3 regions of the Pseudarthrobacter sp. NPDC059871 genome follow, and region 1 is predicted to be linked to each of the others. Evidence: predicted binding sites of a transcription regulator. Region 1 holds the regulator's gene; each other region holds the start of a gene.
What was found. Region 1 encodes LexA, which represses DNA repair genes until DNA is damaged. Its sites were predicted from a motif close to TCGAACANNTGTTCGA; they were not measured.
Positions count from the first base shown of each region.

Region 2: the regulator LexA is predicted to act here: its motif matches at 2,426-2,441, upstream of ACFV4R_RS03445 (LexA family protein).
Region 3: the regulator LexA is predicted to act here: its motif matches at 1,965-1,980, upstream of ACFV4R_RS11570 (DUF6504 family protein).

Region 1 covers NZ_JBHWJV010000013.1:115,698-119,805, reverse strand. Annotated here, with positions in the region: gene ACFV4R_RS17470 (histidinol-phosphate transaminase) at 1-27, opposite strand, end outside; gene ACFV4R_RS17465 (LysM peptidoglycan-binding domain-containing protein) at 163-612, opposite strand; gene lexA (transcriptional repressor LexA) at 941-1,690, shown strand; gene ACFV4R_RS17455 (ATP-dependent DNA helicase) at 1,789-3,846, opposite strand; gene hflX (GTPase HflX) at 3,839-4,108, opposite strand, start outside.
Region 2 covers NZ_JBHWJV010000002.1:151,171-155,278, forward strand. Annotated here, with positions in the region: gene ACFV4R_RS03430 (FAD-dependent oxidoreductase) at 1-471, shown strand, start outside; partial or broken gene ACFV4R_RS03435 (low molecular weight phosphatase family protein) at 485-574, shown strand; gene ACFV4R_RS03440 (Y-family DNA polymerase) at 674-1,954, opposite strand; gene ACFV4R_RS03445 (LexA family protein) at 1,981-2,412, opposite strand; gene ACFV4R_RS03450 (hypothetical protein) at 2,535-3,068, opposite strand; gene ACFV4R_RS03455 (HAD family hydrolase) at 3,347-4,108, shown strand, end outside.
Region 3 covers NZ_JBHWJV010000007.1:191,129-195,236, forward strand. Annotated here, with positions in the region: gene ACFV4R_RS11565 (DNA polymerase III subunit alpha) at 1-1,577, opposite strand, end outside; gene ACFV4R_RS11570 (DUF6504 family protein) at 1,574-1,921, opposite strand; gene ACFV4R_RS11575 (hypothetical protein) at 2,071-2,460, shown strand; gene ACFV4R_RS11580 (chorismate mutase) at 2,512-2,835, opposite strand; gene ACFV4R_RS11585 (VOC family protein) at 2,855-3,277, shown strand; gene ACFV4R_RS11590 (SOS response-associated peptidase) at 3,303-4,064, opposite strand.

The DNA.
Region 1 (4,108 bases):
GTTCAGGCGTTCAAGCTGGTCATTCACCTGAACAGTTTAGTGGGAGGTGCGGTCGCTCGAAAATGTGACGGCCCGCGCCCGCCCATGCAGGGTCTGCTCCGGGCGGCACACCCGCTGTTCCGGTGCTTCGATTCAGCCGGGGAGACGTGCCGCGCACAATGCTTAGCGCGTGGGGATGTACAGCTGCTGTCCTGGGAGAATCTTCCCGGCGGACAGGTTGTTGAGCTGCACGATATCTGCCACGACGTCCCTGGCGTCCCGCTCCGGCGCGAGGTGGGAGGCGATCCCCCACAGGGACTCACCCGGCTGCACGGTGACCGTGACGGTGGGGGTCACGGTGAGGTCCGCTGCGGAGTCGGAGGCCTTGGCCGGGGAGTTGAAGAAGCCGGCAAGTGACAGCAGGAGCGCCGCCAGCAGCACCAGGGGAATCCCGATCAGGACCACCTTGCCCCGCCGCGTGAGGCGCAGTGGTGGCAGCGGCGCCTGGCCGCGGCGTCCACTGGCAGAGTTCCGCTGGACCGGCACCTGGCCTTCCCGCGCCGCCTGCTGAGCCCGGGCACCGTTGCCGTGAACGTCGAAACCGTGTGACCTGAAAGCGGATGTAGCTGACATGACCTTAGCCCTCCTGGACCGTACTGCGTCTGTTGGTGTTGCCTGCTGGTGCCGCCCCATGGTGCTGCCTGACCGGCTCCGTGTTCGAACGGCTACTGGCGCGGTTAGAACACATATTCGAATACTGCTTGATTCAGTTTTAGCACCTATGGACGAACAATGTCGAGACTCGCTAGAACAAATGTTTGAAAAAGCTATGTGGCTGACCTACGTTTGGAGGCAGGAACATCCACTCCTGAAGTTGATCAGCAGGGTCTGACATTGACGGCGGGAACACTAAGTCCGGTGCAGTTGAACGCCCGGTGGCAACCGAAAGGCAACGGCGAACATGGCAGCAGCAGCCACGGGGGGCAGGGCGACCTCGCAGCCGAAAAGGACAGCCAAGGGCTTGACGCCGCGGCAGAAGAAAATCCTCGAAACCATCCAGCGTTCGGTCAACGTCAACGGCTACCCGCCGTCCATGCGCGAGATCGGTGACACCGTAGGGCTGGCCAGCCTCTCGAGCGTCACCCACCAGCTCTCGCAGCTGGAAAAGCTGGGCTACCTGCGGCGTGATCCGAAGCGGCCCCGGGCCATGGAAGTCCTGATGCCGCTGACCCTCGACGGCGGGACGGCCGGCAAGGGAGGCAGGCAGGCAGCGGAACCCGCGGCTGCAGCCTCCACGGGCATCACGGCGTCCGTCACGGAGTTGCCCACCGCGCTGGACACGGCCATGGTGCCCCTCGTCGGCCGCATCGCCGCCGGCGGCCCCATCCTCGCGGACCAGGTGGTGGAAGACGTTATGCCGCTCCCGCGCCAGCTGGTCGGCCAGGGCGAACTGTTCATGCTGAAGGTGGCCGGTGATTCCATGGTGGACGCCGCTATCTGCGACGGTGACTGGGTGGTGGTCCGGCGCCAGGCCGATGCCGCGAACGGCGACATTGTTGCAGCGCTCCTGGACGACGAAGCCACGGTCAAGACGTTCCGCCAGCGGGACGGCCACACGTGGCTGCTGCCCCAGAACACGCAGTACGAACCGATCCTTGGCGACCATGCCACCATCATGGGCAAGGTGGTTTCGGTCCTCCGCTCGCTGTAGCGGGGCCGCCGGTCAACAGCTGGCCGCAGGAGTCCAGCCGATAAGGAAGGCGCCGTTCCGGGGAACGGCGCCTTCCTTATCGGCATTCCAGGGGGTGCCTAAAGCGTTTCCCCGGCCAGCCTCTCCAAGGCCGCGATCGCCGTCGTGCGGTCCGTGGTGGCCCAGAAGGGCGGCAGGGCGCCGCGCAGGAACCCGGCGTAGCGTTCCGTGGCCAGCCGGGAATCGAGGACCGCCACTACGCCTTTGTCGCCGGTGGAGCGGATCAGCCTGCCGGCGCCCTGGGCCAGCCGGATGGCGGCATGCGTGGCTGAGACGGACATGAAGCCGTTGCCGCCGGCCTGTGCCACGGCCCGGGAGCGGGCGGTCATGAGGGGGTCGTCCGGGCGGGGGAAGGGGATCCGGTCGATGACCACCAGGCGGCAGGAAACCCCTGGGACGTCGACGCCCTGCCAGAGCGACATGGTGCCGAACAGGCACGTATCCGGTTCGTCGGCGAACTGCTTGACGAGGGCCGTCATGGTGGAGTCGCCCTGGCACAGGACCGTCATGCCCAGCTTGGGCCGGAGGGCTTCGGCTGCCTCTTCGGCCGCCCGCCGTGAGGAGAACAGGCACAGCGCCCCGCCGTTCGAGGCGCGGATCAGTGCCTCCAGCTCTGCAAGTGATTCCGGCGACGCACCCCGGCCCGGCTTGGGCAGGTGCCCGGCCACGTACAGGATGCCCTGCTTGGGATAGTCGAACGGCGAGCCGACGTCGATCCCGGTCCAGGCCGGCGCCCCTTCGCCCACCAGGCCCAATCCCCCGGCTGCGGGCTCGAAGGCAGAACCGATGGCCAGGGTTGCGGACGTCAGGACCACTGTATGCCCGGCGAAGAGCCCCTCACGAAGCCTCCCGGCCACGGACAGCGGCGCGATGTTGACCAGCGCAGGGGCGTTGTCGTCAGGTTGTGAGTAGCCCTGGCCGGGGTCGAAGGTTCCGGCGCGCGAAATCCATACGACCTCGCGGTTCTCCCTTGCCGCCAAAAGCCGTTCGGACAGTTCGAGGATGAGCATCAGGCGTGAACGCGCAAGCTGCCTGCCGCCGTCGGCCGTGTTGCTGCTGTCTCCCTTGGAGTCGGACAGCGCCGCCCTGCAGGCCTCGCGCAGCTGGTCCACGCAGTCGAGCTGCTCATCGTTCAGTCCGTTGGGAAGCAGCCCGCTTGGCACGCCGGCAAGGGCCAACTCCAGGTTCGCCGCGGCAGCGTTGAGCGCGTCCACGGTGATCGCTGTGTGCTTGCGGGCGCCTGAGGCAGCGGCGTGGACCATGGCGACGGAGAGCTGGCCGGACACTGCACCGGTAACCCGGTCCTGCAGCTCGTGGGCCTCATCCACCACCACAACGTCGTACTCCGGCAGCACCGCGAGTCCCTCGAACGCGCTGACTGCGAGCATGGCATGGTTGGTCACCACGACGTCGGCCTCGGCAGCGTCCTGGCGGGCCAGCTCGCTGAAGCATTCCTCGGCCAGGGGGCACTTCTGGGAGCCCAGGCACTCCATGGACGTCACCGAAACCTGCTTCCAGGCACGGTCCGTCACGCCGGGCAGGAGCTCGTCCCGGTCTCCGGTGGACGTCTTTTCCGCCCATTCCCGGAGCCGGACCACTTCCTTTCCAAGCTGGGACTGCGGCCCGCCGGCAGCTGCGGCGAAGTGCGGCACGCTGGTGTCCTCACCGAGGGAGAAGAGCTGCCCCTCCGAGGGTTCCTCTGAGGGGAACCCGCCTTCCAGCTTGTGCCGGCACACGTAATTGGACCGGCCCTTGACCAGCGCCACCTTGACGGGCCGGTCGAGGGCCGGGGTGATGGCCTTGAGGAGCCGCGGCAGGTCCCTGCCAACAATCTGCGTCTGCAGGGCGAGGGTGGCCGTGGACACCAGCGCCGGCTTGTTGCTCTCAAGAGCATGGGCGATCAGCGGGATCAGGTATGCCAGCGACTTTCCGGTACCGGTCCCGGCCTGCACCAGCAGGTGGTTTCCGGTTTCGATGGCCTGGGCCACCTGCCGCGCCATCTCATGCTGCCCGGAGCGGCTTTGGCCGCCCATGGCGGAAACGGCCCGGTCGAGCAGCTCGATGACGAGCTGCCCGCCGGCCGTTTCCTTGGATTCAGTTGCCACAGCCTCAGGCATTGACGGCGAAGGATTCCAGTTCGGCCGCCAGGCCCTCACGGACCTTCACCACCGCCCGGGTTCCGGCCTCGACATGGTCCATGCTGATGATCTCCGCGTCGGAGTCGTGCAGCTTGCTGATCAGGTCGCCGCGGTTGTACGGGATAAGGAGCTCCAGTTGGACGCCCGGACGCGGAATCGAATCGCTGATGGTCTTCAGCAGTTCTGCGATTCCCTCACCGGTGCGCGCCGAAACCACCACGTGGCGCGGTTCACGCTGCTT
Region 2 (4,108 bases), on a different contig from region 1:
CTGGACATGCTGCGCGAACTCCGGCTCAACCTCGACCCCGCCGTCGAAGCACCCGTGGAACTCGGCCCGCTGATCGACCCGGAGTTCCACTCGTGCGGCACCGTCCCTCCGCACGGCGCCAGTCTCCTTGCCCACCCGGACAAGGACTTTTATATCGTGGGCATGAAGTCCTACGGCCGGGCACCCACCTTCCTGCTTGCCACCGGCTACGAACAGGTCCGCTCCGTCGTTGCCGCCCTGGCCGGGGATCGCGAAGCCGCCGACACGGTGCAGCTCGAACTCCCGGAAGCCGGCGTCTGCTCCACTGACGCCGGCAGCAGCTGCGACGTCCCCGCCACTGATGGAATGACGACGGCGGCAGGTGCCGTCACGCCGTCGTCCTCCCCTGCGGGCGGCTGCTGCGGCACACCCGAGCCTGTGCTGGTTGGCTTACCCACCGGGCTGGCCCATGGCCGCTCCGGCAGCAACTGACGCGAAAGGAACCGGCATCGAAGGCATGGTACGGATGCGCCTCGTCCGGGACGACATCAAGGCCCGCGTGCAGAAACTCCATGCGGAGCTTACCTGCGAGTAGCAGGCTGGCGGGCGGTTCTGCCGCACCGCTGGCTGGGCCGTGCTGGGGACTGCCGCCGGTCGGAGGGACCCGTGGCGACGATCGTGGCGGGTCTGCGTCTTAGGCGGCCTTGACCACCGGAAGTTCGTCCCAATGGGTGGTGTACCGCGGCGAGCGCATGTCCCGTTTCATGGTCCAGTCGAGGCCGGACTTGATGCCCGCATGTCCCAGCCCGATGGCCCCGCGGCCGAAGCGCCGGCTGACGTCCTCCAGCAGCGGGCCGATGCCGCGTTCTTCATGCGGGTTTTCGAACGGCTCCAGCGGTGGCTGGTTGCCGCTGGGCCGCAGGTCGGTCAGCATGATGCCCGCCTTGGCATATTTGAGGCCGTCCCTGATATGGGGGAGCAGGGCATGCGCTGCCCTGGTCAGCAGCAGCGGGTCCGCCGTCGGTATTGGCAGCGACACGCACACGGACGGGTAAGCCTGCTCCTGTTGGCGGAACGGTGACGTGGCGGCAAATGCGGTGAGTACTTTTGCCTGCAACCCGTGCTTGGATAGCCTCGCGCTCGCTTGCTGCCCGTAAATGCTCAGCACCTGCCGCAGGCCGTCGGTACTGGCGACCGGCGTGGCAAACGATCGCGAAAAAATGAGCTGGTCCCGGCCGATACGCTCCTCCTCCATGGGGATGCAGGGGGTGCCCCGCAACTCGAGGACGGTGCGCATCAGCACCACCGAAAACTTGTCCCGGATCATCACCGGATCGGCGCTGACCAGGTCCTGGACTGTGAAGATCCCCAGGACGTTGAGCCGCTTGGTCAGCCTTCCGGCGATGCCCCAGATCTCATCAACGGGCAGCCGGGCCAGGAGGCTGTCCCGGACATCGTGGGGTACCGCCTCCCACAAGCAGACCCCGCCAAAGGCCGGGTTGTTCTTGGCCCACTTGTTGCAGAGCTTGGCGAGCGTCTTGGTGGGTGCAATGCCCACGCACACCGGAACGCCCACGTGCCGGCGGACGGCGTCCTTGATGGTCCGTCCGAGGGGGAGTAACTGGCTGGCGTCCCCTTTAACCCCCAGGAAAGCTTCGTCGATGCTATAGACCTCCAGCCAGGCCGAGTACCTGCCGAGCAGCTCCATGACCCGGGCGCTGATGTCGCCGTAGAGTTCGTAGTTGCTGGATTTCGCCACGAGGCCCCACTCCTTGGCCCGGGGCGCGAGCTTGAACCAGGGTTCGCCGGTGGTGATACCGAGTGCCTTCGCCTCGGGGGAGCGGGTGACGGCGCAGCCGTCGTTGTTGGACAGGACCACCAGTGGACGGCCCTCCAGCGAGGGGTCGAAGGCCCGTTCCGCTGAAGCGTAGAAACAGTTGACGTCCACGTGGGCGATCTGCGGCATGTGGCGCATCAGCGCAGGTTTAGCCACGGTGAGCCTTAGACATGGTGCAGGCACCTGGTGGCGACACCCCAGATGGTCAGTTCGGACAGCGCCGACACCTTGATGTCCTGGTACCGGGGATTCTCCGCCTGCAGGACGATCCCGGCGGCAGTGATGCGCAAGCGTTTGACGGTGAGTTCGCCGTCCAGCACGGCAATTACCACCGAGCCATCCTTGGGTTCCAGGGCCCTGTTGACGATCAGTTCATCGCCGTCGCTGATGCCGGCACCCTCCATGGAGTTGCCGGTGACCCGGACAACAAAGGTGCTGGTGATGTCCTTGATCAGGTGCGCGTTCAGGTCGATCCGCCCGTCGAAGTAGTCCTGTGCCGGCGATGGAAAGCCGGCAGCGACTGCCACGGGGGAGATCAATACCGAGAACAGCGACGCGCCTGCATCTATCACGCGAGGCCCGACAATAACGCCCACAACACACCCTTATTCGAAAATATGTTCGATAAGTTCAGTGTAGCGCCGGACGCCGACAATGCGCCCGCGGCATTGGGTGAATGCCGCGGGTGCTACCGTCCGGCCGGTATTGCGTCAGCTGTCTACTTCGGGCAGCTCAGGTCCGGGTTGAACGCCGCAAACATGCCGTCCGGGTTGTCCCGCCAGACCCACGCATGGAGTGCGAAGGAACCCGGGAACGGGCCGTCTTCGAACTTCAGCCCGGCAATCGAGGGCCGGTTCTTCGCGGTCGAAATGAACTCGGCAGCCACCAGCCGGTACCGCCCGTTCCGGTCCGGCATGTAGACGAGGACCTCGGGCTTGCGGGCCTGGGTCTTGTCATCGATCAGCTCCTGCTTGGCGTAGTGGAATCCCATCGCCCCCACGCCCTTCATATCGATGCATTCGGTGATCTTCTTGTAGCCGTCCGCCTCGGCATTCTCCAGCCAGCGGTAGTCGTCCGTGACGTGGCGCAGTACCCTGACCAGCCGGCGCTGGTCGTCATTGTTCCGCCAGTCATCACCCTTGTCGGACCCTCCGTGCCCGGATCCGCCGTGTGCCACGGCAGTCCCCGGTGCGAGCCCCAGCGCAAGCACTGCCGCGGCTACGGAAAGTACCCCATTTTTTGTGCGGTTCATCGTTGATCCTCTGCCCCTCTGAGACCTGTGTTTTCCTCAGGGATGCGCAGCGCGGGAACGGGATGTCCCGCCTTCGCCAGATGCCGGCAGATTTCCCGGGAGTGCCGGTGACGGTGCCGCCCCAAGGCCGAGCGCCATCGTGTTGGGCGGCGTTTCCAGTATGCTCCTGCCGCAAAACGCGGCGCTACGCTACGCGCCGGTAGTAGGGGAACCCCCGGGCCATCCCGGCGAAGCCCGCAAACGCAGGTGCCATCCGGCAATCCACGTAGACTGGCAGCATGCGGTTGGTGGCAAGCGATATTGACGGAACGATCCTCGGGCACGACGGGAAAATCAGCCCCCGCACCATCCGCGCCTTCCACGCCTGCCGCACCGCCGGCGTCGAGCTTGTCTTCGTCACCGGCCGGCCGCCGCGCTGGCTGCACCCGCTCGAGGAACAGCTGGGCCACACCGGCCGCGTCATCTGCTCCAACGGCGCCGTGGTCTGGGACCTGGAAGCCGACCGTCTGGTGTCCGCCCGCACCCTGGCCATCGACGCCGTCCTGGAAATCCGCCGCATCATCAAGGACCTCCGCCCCGCTGCGCTGTTCGCCGCCGAAACCCTCACCGGTTTCCACCTCGAACCGGGCTTCATCGAGAACGAATCGAGCGAACTGCTCGCCCAGTTCACCCCGGCGCCGCTCCGCGAAACGCTCACCGCGGAAGACGCCGTGGTGAAGTTCCTCGCCATCGTCCGCGACGGCACCCCCGATGACTTCCTCGCCGAGGTTTCCCCCGCCGTCGAACACCTGGCCGCCGCAACGCACTCCTCGCCCGGCGTCGCCATGCTGGAACTGTCCCTTCCCGGCGTCAACAAAGCCGTCACCCTCGCTGAGTACGCGGCCGCGCTGGGAATCGGCGCCGCGGACGTGGTGGCATTCGGGGACATGCCCAACGACATCGAGATGCTCCGCTGGGCCGGGCACGGCTACGCCATGGCCAGCGGCCACCCCGAGGCCATCCGCGCTGCGGGGCAGCAGGCGCCCCATTTTGACGACGAC
Region 3 (4,108 bases), on a different contig from region 1:
TTGCCGTCTGTGTCCCGTTGTTCCACACGGCCGGCGAATTCGCGCAGTTCAGGTTTTTCCTGGAGCGCTTCCCGGAATTTCCCTGCGGAGAAGCGCCACAGCTGCTTGGCGATCTCCCCCACCTCGTCGCCGTCCATGCCCAGGGCCAGGCCGGCGTCGCGTACTGCTCCCCTGGCCCGGTATCCGTTCTGCATGCTCATCAGCGTGACCCGCTCAGCTCCGAACCGTTCAAAGATTTTGCGGTAGACGTTGTGGCGTTCGGCGCTTTCAACGTCGATGTCGATGTCCGGCAGGGTGGCCCTGTCCTGGGACAGGAAGCGCTCAAAGATCAGGTCATGCTGCAGCGGATTTACCTGGCTGACGTCAATCAGGTAGTTGACCAGGCTGGATGCCCCCGAGCCCCTGGCTGCGGCGCGGACTCCCATGTCCTGGATCATCCGGGAGACTTCAGCCACCGTCAGGAAGTAGGAGGAGAAGTTGAGGTTGCGGATGATCCTCAGCTCGTGCTCAAGCCTGGTGAGCATGGTTTGCTCAGCTGTACCGGAAATCCCCGGGAAGCGCTTGGAGATTCCGGCATGGCACCGCTGGACCAGTTCCTGGGCGGGGTCCTGGTCGATCCCGATGATGGACGCTTCCGGAACTACCGGCTGCTTCCACCCCATGTCACTGGCAGGATCGATCCGGCAGGCATCGGCGAGCGCCTCAGTCTGCGCAAGGAGCTGAGTGAGGTCTGCGGCGCCGTAGCCTGCCGCGGAAATGACTTCCTGGGCAAGCCGGCGCATGTGGCCTGAGGTTTTCAGCCATCCCTGGCCGGTGGGCTGCAGGAGGGGTTCGCCGGCCAGTTCGGGGAGGGATTTGAGCGTGCGTGCGGAGTCGAGGACGTCAGCTGTGGGCGCTCCGTCCGCTCCGCAGTACCTGACCGCATTGGTGAGGACCGCAGGAACACGGTGTTCTTCGGCGAGCCGGAGCATCCTTACTGCGTGGGCGGTGCTCAGGGGTGACCCGGGAGCGCTGAGCTGGGAAACAATCTCTGCCACCACTGTCCCTGTGGGCATGGCATCGAGCCATTGCTTGAACAGGGTGCGCGGACGCAGGTACCGCCTACCGCCCATGGCACGCCCAACGTCGGAGTCCGGCCCAATGAGGACCACCAGGACTGGTTTGAGTGTTTGGGGGTCGAGGGTCCTTGAGGCCAGCTCTGCCCGGGTAACGGCGACGGGCACCGTACCCCCCGCCTTGCCTGACGTCCTGGCGTGGGCATCTGAGATGAGCCGGCACAGCGCCCGGTAGCCGGCACCGTTGTTGTGCCCCTTGGCTAGCACCACAACCCGTCCAGCGATCTCGGTGCGGCGATCGCCGTCGTCGTCCAGCACTGCAAGGTCCACCCCTACGATGGGGTCTATCCCCGCGGCCATGCAGGCCTTGAGGTGCTTAATGGTGCCGTATAGCCCGTCGCGGTCCGTGCAGGCCAGCGCGGAGGCGCCGTCGTCAGCGGCGGCCTGGGCCAATTCCTCCGGCCAGGAGACTCCATAGTGTGCGCTGAAGGCGGTGGAGACATGCAGGTGCGTGAAACTCATGCTGTTCTGGGTCGAAGGGCGTCGTGGATGCGCAGCAGCCGCCACCTGCCGCTGCCGATGTGCCGGGTGAGGTCGAGAGTGAGTGGTTCCATGGGTTGGCTTTCGCTGCCGGGCCGGTGACCCGGCAAAGCCTGGGGCAGGACCTGGATCCGCCAGATTTCGTGGTCCACCATCCCGGGTCCGCTTCCCAGCGGTACCCTGCTTTCCTCAGCCCACCATTGCCTGCGTTCGAACCATCGGAGGGGCTCGGCGCAGATGTCATAGGTACGCCCCGCCCATACAAGGCTCTGGGGAAGGCCGTCCGGAGTGCAGGCAACATCAACTGATTCGCTGAACATGCCCATGGCGCCTCCGGGACTGGCTGGTACTGCAAACTGGGGAAAAGATTCGAATATGTGTTCGAATAACTCCAGTCTACGCCCGGCTCCACCCAATGCATAGAATCGTGGTTCAGGGGGTGGACTGACAGTTCTGCAGGGAGCAGGATGGGTGCATGAGCACCTCTGACGCACTCCTCAAACAAGTCAGCATCAAGGCACAGGACTCCACACTGGTGGCCACGTTCGATATAGACGGCAACATCCCCGGTTCCGGCGCCTATGTGGTGGGTCTTGTGGCGGCGAGTCCGGACTACTCATCCCAGCGGCGGCTGGGCATTGAATTCATGAACGGGGAGGCCATAGCCTTCTTTTCGTTTAACCACGAACAGAACTGTGAGGAGAACTATGACCTGGGCGGCGTGAGCCATTCAGGCAGCACCATTACAGGGAACTTCCCCATGGCAGCAATCAATGGCCTCGGCAAGGGCCATGTGATGACAGGCTTCAGCGAGGCTGACGGGCGGCAGTTCCAGTCCGGCGTGAAGGTGGACGAAAACCTCTAGGGCTCCCCGCAGCGTTGCAGCTGCAGGGCAATGAGGGGTGGCCCTGGCGGGTCAGCCGTTGTCTTCGTGGTGGACCCGGAGCTCCAGTTCGATGAATCCGGAGATCATGGCCCGGTACGTCGCTTCCACGATGTCCGGGTCGATGTCCTTCTTCTCGGCTGCCGAGCGGACATGCTGGATGATTTTCTCCACGCGGTCAGGGGCACGGACTTCGGCGTCGTCACCCTTGAGGGTGCCGGCGATCCTGATCAGGCGTTCGCGGCGCGCTATGAGGGTGACGATTTGGTCGTCCACCTCATCCACGGCAATTCGGACTGCGGCGAGCTGTTCCTTGTCGGCCAGTGCATCCCGGTCGTTTCCTTGAATTGTTGCCATCTTCTGACAGTATCGAAGCATGCAACCCAGAGTCGACTTCATCTCGCTAGGTGTCCGCAGTGTTCCGGCCTCCCGGGCCTTCTATGTGGACGGTCTCGGGTGGCCCGTGCACCGGGAGGTCCCCGGCGAAGTCGTTTTCATCCAGGCCAACCACGGGCTGGTGCTTTCCCTGTGGGATGCGGGCCAGATGCACGCCGAGGCCGGGGTTGACGCTCCCGGGCCGGTCCCCTGCATCACCTTGAGCCATAACGTCCATGCCGCCGATGAGGTGGACCGGGTCCTGGACGAGGCGAAGGCCGCCGGGGCTGCAGTTACCGGCGAACCGGTCACCCAGCCGTGGGGCGGCTACACGGGGTACTTTTCCGATCCGGACGGTTTCCGCTGGGAAGTTGCGTACAACCCCACCTGGGCAGTGGACGACGACGGGACGGTCACCGTCTGAGTTCCGGTTCCGGCGGTCCGGGCTGCTAGAAGAGAGCCTCCACGGGCCGGATGAGCTCCGGACCGTTGTTGCGGACGTTGCCCACCTCTTTGCCCACGGACTCCACGTGCCAGTCGGCGGCCACATCCTTGACCCCGGACCGCACCATATCCACCAGGGCGGCGGCGTCATCAGCCTGCGGATCAAGCCAGGCCTGCATGGTGTCCCTGTCCATGGGCAGCGGCACCCGGTCATGGAGTGCGGTCAGTTTCCCGAACACGGTCGATTCGGAGCCCGGCGGCGGGGTGTCCGCCGTCAGGATGGACGTGGAAAGCAGCCACTGGCCGGGCTCCCCCGCCGGCACCGACGGATCGCGCCACCATTCGTAGAGGCCCGCGAACGCCAGCCCCCTGCCTGCGCCGGGGTGCACATAGTACGGCTGCTTGGACTTCCCGGGGCCTTGCTTCCACTCGTAGTAGCCATCGGCGGGGACGGCGCAGCGCCGTGACTTGATTGCCTTCCGGAAGGCCGGCTTCTCCAGCACTGACTCGCTGCGGGCATTGATCATTTTGGACCCGATGCCGGGGTCTTTGGCCCAGGAAGGAACCAGGCCCCAGCGGGCGACGTGCAACTGCCGGACCTGGCGGGGGCCCGGGCCGTCCTCAACCAACCGCTCCAGGACGATGGGGACAGCATCGGTGGGGGCTACATTCCACGATGGCGGAATGCTCACCTCGTCCTCCAGTTCGGCGTCGAATTCTGCCAGGAGGTCCCCCACGGCGCGTGCCATTACGTAGCGTCCACACATGGGTCCAGCATGCCATCGGCGCCACATACTGTCATCCGGGCAGC